Regions from separate parts of the Peribacillus sp. TE19612 genome, predicted to be linked through region 2. Evidence: riboswitches for the same ligand, from Rfam matches in the RefSeq annotation. Region 2 holds a riboswitch; each other region holds the start of a gene.
What was found. Region 2 has a riboswitch for thiamine pyrophosphate ahead of tenA (thiaminase II). Riboswitches for the same ligand answer to the same signal wherever they lie in the genome.
Positions count from the first base shown of each region.

Region 1: it holds a riboswitch for thiamine pyrophosphate, as region 2 does, so the genes downstream of both, thiC (phosphomethylpyrimidine synthase ThiC) here and tenA (thiaminase II) in region 2, are expected to answer to the same signal.
Region 3: it holds a riboswitch for thiamine pyrophosphate, as region 2 does, so the genes downstream of both, tenA (thiaminase II) here and tenA (thiaminase II) in region 2, are expected to answer to the same signal.

Region 1 covers NZ_JBWCCL010000003.1:33,506-36,764, forward strand. Annotated here, with positions in the region: gene ACZ9AO_RS06085 (histidine phosphatase family protein) at 148-693, shown strand; gene ACZ9AO_RS06090 (HAD family hydrolase) at 845-1,633, shown strand; TPP riboswitch at 1,749-1,863, shown strand; gene thiC (phosphomethylpyrimidine synthase ThiC) at 1,999-3,259, shown strand, end outside.
Region 2 covers NZ_JBWCCL010000001.1:368,284-371,542, forward strand. Annotated here, with positions in the region: gene ACZ9AO_RS01750 (MFS transporter) at 1-1,303, shown strand, start outside; TPP riboswitch at 1,652-1,783, shown strand; gene tenA (thiaminase II) at 1,919-2,602, shown strand; gene ACZ9AO_RS01760 (ECF transporter S component) at 2,618-3,196, shown strand; gene ACZ9AO_RS01765 (ABC transporter ATP-binding protein) at 3,215-3,259, shown strand, end outside.
Region 3 covers NZ_JBWCCL010000011.1:69,940-73,198, reverse strand. Annotated here, with positions in the region: gene thiD (bifunctional hydroxymethylpyrimidine kinase/phosphomethylpyrimidine kinase) at 1-325, opposite strand, end outside; gene thiW (energy coupling factor transporter S component ThiW) at 294-815, opposite strand; gene tenA (thiaminase II) at 831-1,520, opposite strand; TPP riboswitch at 1,612-1,716, opposite strand; SAM riboswitch class I at 1,874-1,978, shown strand; gene ACZ9AO_RS19130 (Fur-regulated basic protein FbpA) at 2,154-2,342, shown strand; gene ACZ9AO_RS19125 (aspartyl-phosphate phosphatase Spo0E family protein) at 2,595-2,789, shown strand; gene ACZ9AO_RS19120 (N-acetyltransferase family protein) at 2,859-3,259, opposite strand, start outside.

The DNA of each region.
Region 1 (3,259 bases), on a different contig from region 2:
AACATATACACAGTGTCAAGGAGAGTTCAGTAAGGTTTTAATGGTTTCAACATACTTTTTTTTATAGTTTTACATAGGATAATATATTGATAAGGGCTTTTTACAAGAAAAAGAAACGTATATTTTAAAAGATAAAAAGGAGAATATATGAAAATTGGTTTGGTACGGCATTTTAAGGTGGCACATGAATTTCCTACTGGGAAATCTGTGACGGCGGATGATATGAAGCAATGGTTTGTGGACTATGATGCAGCGGATATTATTTATGGAACGACTTTATTTGGCGTGGAGGAATGGCAGGAATGTTATTGCAGTGATATGTCGAGAGCCGTCAAGACAGCGGAACACATCTTTCCAGGCACAGTTCACCGGATGGAGGAGCTGCGGGAAATACCTTCTCCCCCTCTGAGAGGAAGGATTAAGCTGCCGTTCATCCTTTGGGCCATCTGGATTCGCTGCTGCTCGGTGATCAACAAGCAGACAAGGGCGGAAATTAAGATTGCAGAGCAAAGGATCAATAATGTATTGGATGAAGTCTTTGCAAAGGGGGAAAGGAATGTTCTGATCGTGAGTCATGCCGCCCTCATGGTATATATGAGGAAAGAGCTGATCCGACGGGGGTTCACCGGTCCAAAGTTCAAGATTGCCAGTAATGGAAAATTGTATGTATTTGAAAGCGGAAAAGGGAAATGAATATATGGTTCCCCACCGGAAAAGGTAAGCCATTTTGCGAAGAAAGAGGCATGCATTTTCCGAATAGTTATTCTTTTTTTATTGGTTGTGGTTTATTATTGTAATAGTGTAATTTTTACGAATTCAATATTGGGAAAGAGGGGTGGACATTTTGCTGAAGGCAGTTTTTTTTGATTTAGATGATACATTACTATGGGATCAGAAAAGTGTAAAAGAGGCTTTTGTGGCCACATGTGAAGTTGCCAAGGAGAAATATGGTCTGAATGTCGACGAGTTTGAAGAAGCGGTGCGGAAGGAAGCGCGTGATCTTTATTCTTCTTACGATACATATGCATTCACTCAAATGATCGGAATCAATCCATTTGAGGGACTATGGGGGAATTTTCAGGATGATCATGATGAATTCCGGAAGATGGCCGGGATTGTACCGGCTTATCGGAAAGAAGCGTGGACGAGGGGCTTGAAGGCATTAGGGATCGATGACCCGGAATTTGGGCTTGAACTGGCAGAACGTTTCCCGGCCGAAAGACGCAAAAAGCCATTTATCTATGAAGAAACATTCCGTGTTCTGGATGAATTAAAAGGGAAGTACAAATTGCTATTGCTAACGAACGGATCTCCTGAACTGCAAAATACCAAACTTGAAATAACGCCTGAACTGGTTCCTTATTTCGACCAAATCGTGATTTCAGGTGCATTTGGTCGAGGTAAACCGGATGCCTCCATTTTTGAGCATGCTTTGCAAATCATGGAGCTTGATAAGGATGAAGTATTGATGGTCGGCGATAATTTAATGACCGATATCCTTGGAGCATCACGGGTAGGTATAAAGTCGGTTTGGATAAATCGCCATGATAAGAAACGGAATGAAGTGCTTCCAACCTATGAAATCACGCATTTAGAGGAGCTTTTCCCTATCCTTGAGAGCCTGGGGAATTAATTGGCGGTCCTCCTCCAAATAACAAATTTTGGAGAGTTGCAATAAAATATTAGGTCTTTCAAATTATTTACAGAATGAAAAGGGTGAGATATAGTTACCCTGTAATCAATTAAATTATTCAGACTAGGGGTGTCCAATAAAAGTTGGGCTGAGAGAGAAGCGCTTAAGCTTCTTAACCCTCAGGACCTGATCTGGTTCATACCAGCGTGGGGAAGTTAGAATCTACTAAACGATGACATTTCAATTGGTCATTTCTGTAGTCATACTAACGTTAGCCGGGTCTTAAATATGAGACCTGGCTTTTTCGTGCGAAATGGATTGGATTTTGTCCTTTTTAAATGAACTTAAAAAGGAGAAATGAAATCATGAAGAGTAATTCAGTAAATGACATGAACGTTTCAATTATGTCCAGTTTTGCCGGGAGTAAAAAAGTGTATGTTGAGGGATCTAGACCCGATATTAAAGTACCTATGCGTGAAATTGAGCTAAGTCCGACGACAGGGGCATTCGGTGAAGAGGAGAATCCGCCTTTACGTGTATATGATACAAGCGGCTTCTATACGGATTCAGAATATCCGATTGATATTCATAAAGGCCTTGCCCCGATTAGACGCAGCTGGGTTCTGGAACGGGAAGATGTTGAAGAGTATGAAGGGCGTGAAATAAAGCCCGAAGATAACGGATATAGAAAAGTGGAGTCACAATCCAATGCCGAAGTTTTTCCGGGATTGAAAAGAAAACCATTGCGTGCGGTGAAAGGAAAAAACGTAACCCAGCTCCATTATGCCCGCAAAGGGATCATTACTCCAGAAATGGAGTTCATTTCGATCAGGGAAAATGTAGCCCCTGAGTTTGTAAGGGAAGAGGTAGCTAGCGGGCGGGCAATCATTCCGGCAAATATTAACCATCCTGAAAGTGAGCCCATGATCATCGGACGTAATTTTCACGTGAAGATAAATGCGAATATAGGAAATTCAGCTGTCAGTTCATCGATCGAAGCTGAAGTGGAGAAAATGACTTGGGCCACACGATGGGGTGCAGACAACATAATGGATCTTTCCACAGGAAAGAATATTCACACGACGCGGGAATGGATTATCAGGAATTCACCTGTGCCGGTTGGGACGGTTCCGATATATCAAGCATTGGAAAAAGTGAATGGGGTCGCGGAAGATTTAAATTGGGAAGTTTTCCGGGATACATTAATCGAGCAGGCTGAGCAAGGTGTCGATTACTTCACCATACACGCTGGTGTACTTTTGCGATACATCCCCATGACAGCAAAGCGAGTTACGGGTATTGTTTCCCGGGGAGGCTCCATCATGGCACAATGGTGCTTGGCCCACCACCAAGAAAGTTTTCTCTATACACACTTTGAAGAGATTTGTGAAATCATGAAGACGTATGATGTTTCTTTCTCATTAGGTGACGGTCTCCGTCCGGGATCCATTGCAGATGCAAACGATGAGGCACAATTTGCGGAATTGGAAACACTTGGGGAATTGACGAAGATTGCTTGGAAGCACGACGTTCAAGTCATGGTGGAGGGACCCGGTCACGTACCGATGCATTTGATTAAAGAAAATATGGATAAGCAGCTGGAAGTCTGTCAAGAAGCACCATTCT
Region 2 (3,259 bases):
AATGGTCTTCTTGTGGTGTTTGTTCGCCATTACCTTCGATGGATTTGATATAGCCATGTACGGAGTAGGTTTGCCATTGATGATGGAGGAATGGAACTTGACGCCAGTCGAAGCTGGCGGAATAGCAAGTTATTCATTGTTCGGAATGATGGTAGGAGCACTCATTTTTGCACCTTTGGCGGATAAAATAGGGAGAAAAAAAGTGCTGGCCATTTGTATAGGTATATTCAGCGTTTTTACATTGCTTTCAAGTTTTGCCCCGAATCCTGCCTTTTTCTCGGTTATGCGATTTATAGCAGCCTTGGGAATGGGAGGATTAATGCCAAATGTCATCTCCTTAATGGCGGAATACTCACCCAAAAAGAATAAGGTGCTCATTGTAACCGCTATGTACTGCGGTTATTCCATCGGAAGCATACTTGCTTCTTTAATTGGAATGTATGTAATGGAACAACTGAGTTGGAGGGTTTTGTATTGGATAGGGGCGCTTCCCTTACTGGCACTGCCATTCTTCATGAAGCAATTTCCTGAATCGCTTTCGTATTATGTTATTCGAAAACAAGGAGCAAAGATTGCTGGAATCCTGAATCGCATTGATCCAGACGGCGACTATAAAGAGTCGGACGATTATGAGTTTGCCAAAGTCCAAGAAAGGGCAAAGGGCTTTCCAGTCAAGAAACTCTTTGAAAATAAGCGTACGCTTAGCACATTTGCGTTTTGGGTAGCCGCCTTTAATTGTTTACTAATGGTATACGGACTCAATACATGGTTACCCAAAATCATGCAGCAGTCGGGATACGGCCTTACATCCAGTTTATCTTTCAATCTTATATCAGGAATAGGACAAATTGGCGGATCGATAATTGGCGGGTACTTAGTTGGGAAAATAGGCCATAGAAGAGTACTTGTATCCCTCTGTGCCATAGGTACGGTCTGTTTTGTCATATTAGGATTGACCTCTAATCCAATAGCATTATATATTCTGATCGCTTTTGGAGGAGCCTGTACAGTCGGCACGATGAATTTAGCCAATACGTATATATCCGAATATTATCCGCGGGAGATAAGGACTACCGGGATAGGCTGGGCCTTGGCTTTTGGTAGAATTGGAGCCATTGTTGCCCCAACATTAATAGGATTGCTGCTGGCTGCAAACTATTCGCCGCAAAATGCATTCATGGCCTTCACCGTTCCGAGCATAATGGCTGCCTTGGCGTTACTCGTTGTGAAAGAGAGGTATGGCAGCTATGATAAACTACAGCTTGAGGGAAATATAAAACTAAAAGCAACGTCGAATATATAATATTGTTTTTTAGTAGATGGCCTATATGTCAGCGGACAGTCATGCAACTGTTCTCTGACATATAGGCCATTTTTTAGAGAATAAAAGAATTCACGAGTAAAATGGCTAAATTCACGAGTAAACCGGCCAAACTCACGAGTAAAACAGTTAAATTCACGAGTAAACAAGTAGAATTCACGAGTGAATTCTGTAATGAAACCCATGGATTAAAGTGCCGTTAAACGCCGGGTAAATGGGGGTTATGCAAGATTGAAAGTTTAGTAACCCTAAATCAAGAAAACTTTTCTAATACGTTTGACAATTGGATTTATCGTGTTAATATAAAGGCAAATGAATTTAATATACAATTTGTACCACTAGGGGTGCTTTATAGGTAAAAGTTGATTTTTTACCGACAAAAGCTGAGATTGAAGTATGACTTTAAGACCCTTAGAACCTGATCTGGTTTATACCAGCGTAGGGAAGTGGGGTCTGGAACTATACATTTCTGTATTATTTCTTGTACAACCACTTTCTTTACGTTTAAGAAAGTGGTTTTTTGTTTGCAAAAAAAGGGGTGATAAGTGTTTTTTTCTGTAACGTTCAATGAAAAAATACAATTTGGAGGTAATGGACATGAAGTTTTCAGAGGAAATCCGTAAGGAAGTTGATCACATTTGGGAAGCTAGTTTTAATCATCCGTTTGTAGCAGGAATAGGAGATGGCACATTGCCATTGGAGTGTTTCCGTTTTTATGTCATGCAAGATGCCTATTATTTATCTCATTTTGCTAGAGTTCAAGCCTTAGGGGCAGTCAAAGCTACAGATTTACATACAACAAGCAGGCTTGCCGGCCATGCACAAGGAACATATGAAGCGGAGTTGAAGCTTCATGAGAATTTTTCCGAGAGATTAGGCATCACAAAAGAAGAACGGGAAGATTTCAAGCCTGCCCCGACTGCCTATGCTTATACTTCCCATATGTATCGTGCGGCTTATTCGGGACATTTAGGAGATGTTATTGCAGCTATCTTGCCGTGTTACTGGCTGTATTATGAGATAGGTGAAAAGCTGCAAGGGTGCATGCCCGAAGAGCCAATTTATCAAGAATGGATAGCGGCTTACGGAGGAGAGTGGTTCCGCACTTTGGTGGAAGAACAAATTGCGAGGCTGGATGAGATTGCTGAAAAAGTAACTGAAGAAGATAAGGCGAGAATGAAAGAGCATTTTATTCTCAGCAGCCAATATGAATACTCATTTTGGGAAATGGCTTATCGTTTAGAGACATGGCCCGTTCATAAGGGAACATTAGAAGTATAAAAGGAGAATGAAACAATGAAAAAAGGATTGAAATTAACGGATATATTAGTCACGATCGTGATTGCGGTAGCATTTGGAATCGTTTATATCCTTTGGGGTTCGATTTATTATTCCGTTAAACCTTTAGGATTACATCTGGATCAACTTATTTATGGAATGTGGTTTATAGCTGGCCCTGTCGCCTTTTTCATTTTACGGAAACCGGGTGTGGCACTTTTGGCGGAGATAGCTGCAGCTTCCGGGGAATTCTTTCTAGGCTCCCCATGGGGGCTGACTGTACTGTTATATGGGGTGGTCCAAGGTTTGTTCGCGGAACTGGTGTTCATGGGGTTCAAATATAAAAAATTCAATATGCCGGTGGCCGTTTTAGCTGCGATGGCTTCCTGCCTGGCATCAGTTATCATGGATTTTGCATACGGGGAAATAGGTGCGCTTTCTACTTGGAATCTATCGTTATTCATGATAGCGAGGTTTGTGGGTTCCATATTCTTTGCAGGTGTGACCGCTTATTATCTAGTTAAAGTCCTGGAAGCAACAGGGGTAACTAATCTTGTGCGTCCGGTTTCCAATAAAGATTATGCAGAACTTGATTAAAAGAAGAGGTTGAGGGCCATGGAACCAATCGTTTCTGTTGAAAAGTTAAGAATGAAATTTCCC
Region 3 (3,259 bases), on a different contig from region 2:
TGGAAACCATGACAGGGTCAAGGATAACGATGGCAGGCATGAAGGTTTTAAGGGACGCAGCGACCGTTTCCACGATTTCTTTTGATCCAAGCATGCCTATTTTTACTGCATCGACAGGAATATCTTCAAAGATAGCTGCAATTTGATCCGATATGATAGCTGTTTCAATGGGCTGTACAGAACGGACTTCCATTGTGTTTTGGGCGGTTACGGCTGTGATGGCAGACATTCCAAATACACCATGTGCAGAAAATGTTTTTAAATCCGCTTGTATTCCAGCACCGCCCCCTGAATCAGAGCCTGCGATCGTTAATGCTGTTTTCATAAAAAAACCCCTTCATATAATTATTTTTTAGCAGTATTTTAAGTAATATGAAAGCTAAAATCGCCCCTGCGAATGAACTGAACATAAAAGCCGGTAAAAAACCAAAAAGAGCAGCTTTTTCTCCCAATAGGAGGGTTGCAAGCGGATAACAGGCCAGGGAACCGAGAATGCCGGTCCCGATCACTTCCCCTAAACAGGCGAATTTTAAGCTTTGTGTTTTTCGATAAAGGATGGCGGCCAAAAGTGCACCAATCATGCTGCCGGGAAAGGCGAAAATTGAACCGGTACCAGACATGTTTCTAATGATGGAAACTAAAAAAGCTTGTGTCACAGCATATGCAGGCCCCAATAGAACCGCCGTCAGGACATTTGCCAGATGTTGAATAGGAAAGATTTTTGCAAATCCTGCAGGGATGAAAATAAATGAACTGGTCAGCGTCGTTAAAGCCGTGATCATGGCAGTCAATGTCAGTTTCTTGATAGGATTCATCCTCATGTCAACCACCTACAGAGGCCAATCCTGCTCATTTTGAACCATGTCCCAGAATAAATATTCATATCGGGAAGTAACCAAAAAGTGCTTTTCTAATCTAAGAAGTTCCTTTTCAGGCATGCCTTCCGTCAATTCTTCCAACAAAGTGATCAGCCACTTGTGTGCTTCCCCGAATTCAGGAGATGAATAGGACCTTATCCAATCTGCGTAGCGATTGTTTTCCAGTGCTGCTCCATTTTGTTCTTTTAATAGCAAACCGATTTCATAATAATCCCAAGCGCAGGGCAGGAGACAGGCGATCAAGTCTGCCAAAGTCCCATGCTGAGCTGCATTTAGCATGTAACCTGTATAGGCTAGAGTGGTTGGAGTAGGTTCTGTATTTTCCAATTCCTTGGAGCTGATCCCGAATTCGGAAGCATAATGCCGATGAATATCCATTTCCACTTGAAGGGTTTCATTTAAAATGCTCGCAAATTTTGCCATGGTTTCGATGTTATGGGCTTTGATGACACCTAAAGCAAAGAGCTTGGAATAATCCATGAGATAGACATAGTCCTGCTTCAGGTAATAGGCAAATTTCTTTTCAGGAAGTGTACCGTTTCCAATTGCCTGGACAAAGGGATGTGAATGGTTCCTTTTCCAAATCTCTTTTGCCCGTGCGTGCAGTCTATCACTGAATGTTTCTAATTTTGTATTCTCCATTGTTCATCCTCCTATAGAATGGCTCCCTTTGTTGAATAAAAAACCCCGTTCCTGAATACGGAACGGGGTAGATGGATATAGTCTGTAAAATGGACGATATCATCCACTTCCCTCCGCCGGTATGAGCCGGTTCAGGTTCAAAGGGTCCGGAACTAATTCCATCTCAGTCTTAAAAAAGACTCCCCTAGTGGTGTGAATTGTATGTAATTACTGACATCATATCAGAAAGACAAGAAAATGCAACCCGTATTTGAAAGAGGTATCACTTTATGTCCAGGAAAAAAGGGAGAACCAGGTAATTGACTTTTGAAGATTATTAGGATAGAATCATTTCTACATCATTATATATCGAATTCTTATCCAGAGAGGTGGAGGGACTTGGCCCTAAGAAACCTCGGCAGCGGACCCGTTTAGGGAACTGTGCTAAATCCAACAAGCATATGCTTGGAAGATAAGAAGAGCCGTACGGACACTGTCAGCCTCTTCTTAAATTAGAAGGGGCTTTTATTTTTGGGAAATAACGTTTAGTGACATACTAGAAAAGGTATATATAATTTGGTGAAATCAAACAAGTTGATAAAGTTTAGCTAACTAGAAGCAGGCACTAGGACGACTGGGAAAGGAGCCATTTACATGGCAGAATTATTTAAGAGGATTGAACAGAGGAAGGCAAAACTCATTGAAGAGCTATTGGCCAATGGAGTATACAAAACCTCTGATGAAAGGCACCTTTATGATGCCCCATTAAAAGTACTTGAAGATGAATATAAGATTGTTATAAATAGACCTAATAACGAGTCACCTTCTGAATGGATGACATAGTAAACGGAATACAATATTTGGATTTTTGGATAAGGGATATGATGTAAGCATTCGCAGTCTACACTAGTGGATGCTTTTTTTGCGTTTATTAGAAAACGACACAAATTATACATAATTAAATAACAAAATAGGTGTTTTGTCACATTTTACCTATAAAATAACACATTTAATTTCTGAAAAATAGTTGATTTTAACTAGTGGTTTCATTATGATGAAAGTGTAAAAATATTGAATAAATGGGAGGTGACTATGATGCCTTGCCGTAAGGTAACTATAGAAAAAGTAGAAGAGAAGAGACAGGAAATGATAAAGTTGGGAGCGATATACGGCTTAACAAATCTGCTGACTGTACAAGCCAGTCAAGAATTGGATACGCTATTGAATGCCTTAGCAAGTAAAAGAGATTCTGAATATTTTTCCCTTCAAGAAGCATATAGGTATTTTTAAATTAGCAATTCGACCTGTATTAATCTGAAAAAGCTACTGCTCAAGGCAATAGCTCTAAAGAATTATATATTAAATATCGACACGTTTACCTAGAATGATCAAATCCCGCTCAATGCCATCCATCTCGGCAACTTGAGGTAAATGTGCCCATTCTTCAAACCCGAATTTGGAAAAAAGCTTAAGGCTTGGTGTATTATGGGCAAAAATGAAACCCAATAAAGTCTTAACACCTAATTTTGGACTCAATTCAATTGCCTTTCGAATCGAAATTTGTCCAATTCCTTTTCCCCGGAAATAATCATCAATGTAAATACTGATTTCGGCAGTGGAATTATATGCCGGTCGGCCATAAAAGGATTGAAAGCTCATCCATCCAGCGGTTTTCCCTTCTATAGTAATGATATATAGCGGTCTACTTTCTGAATGATGTTCCTCAAACCATTTAACCCTCGATTGGACGGATACAGGTT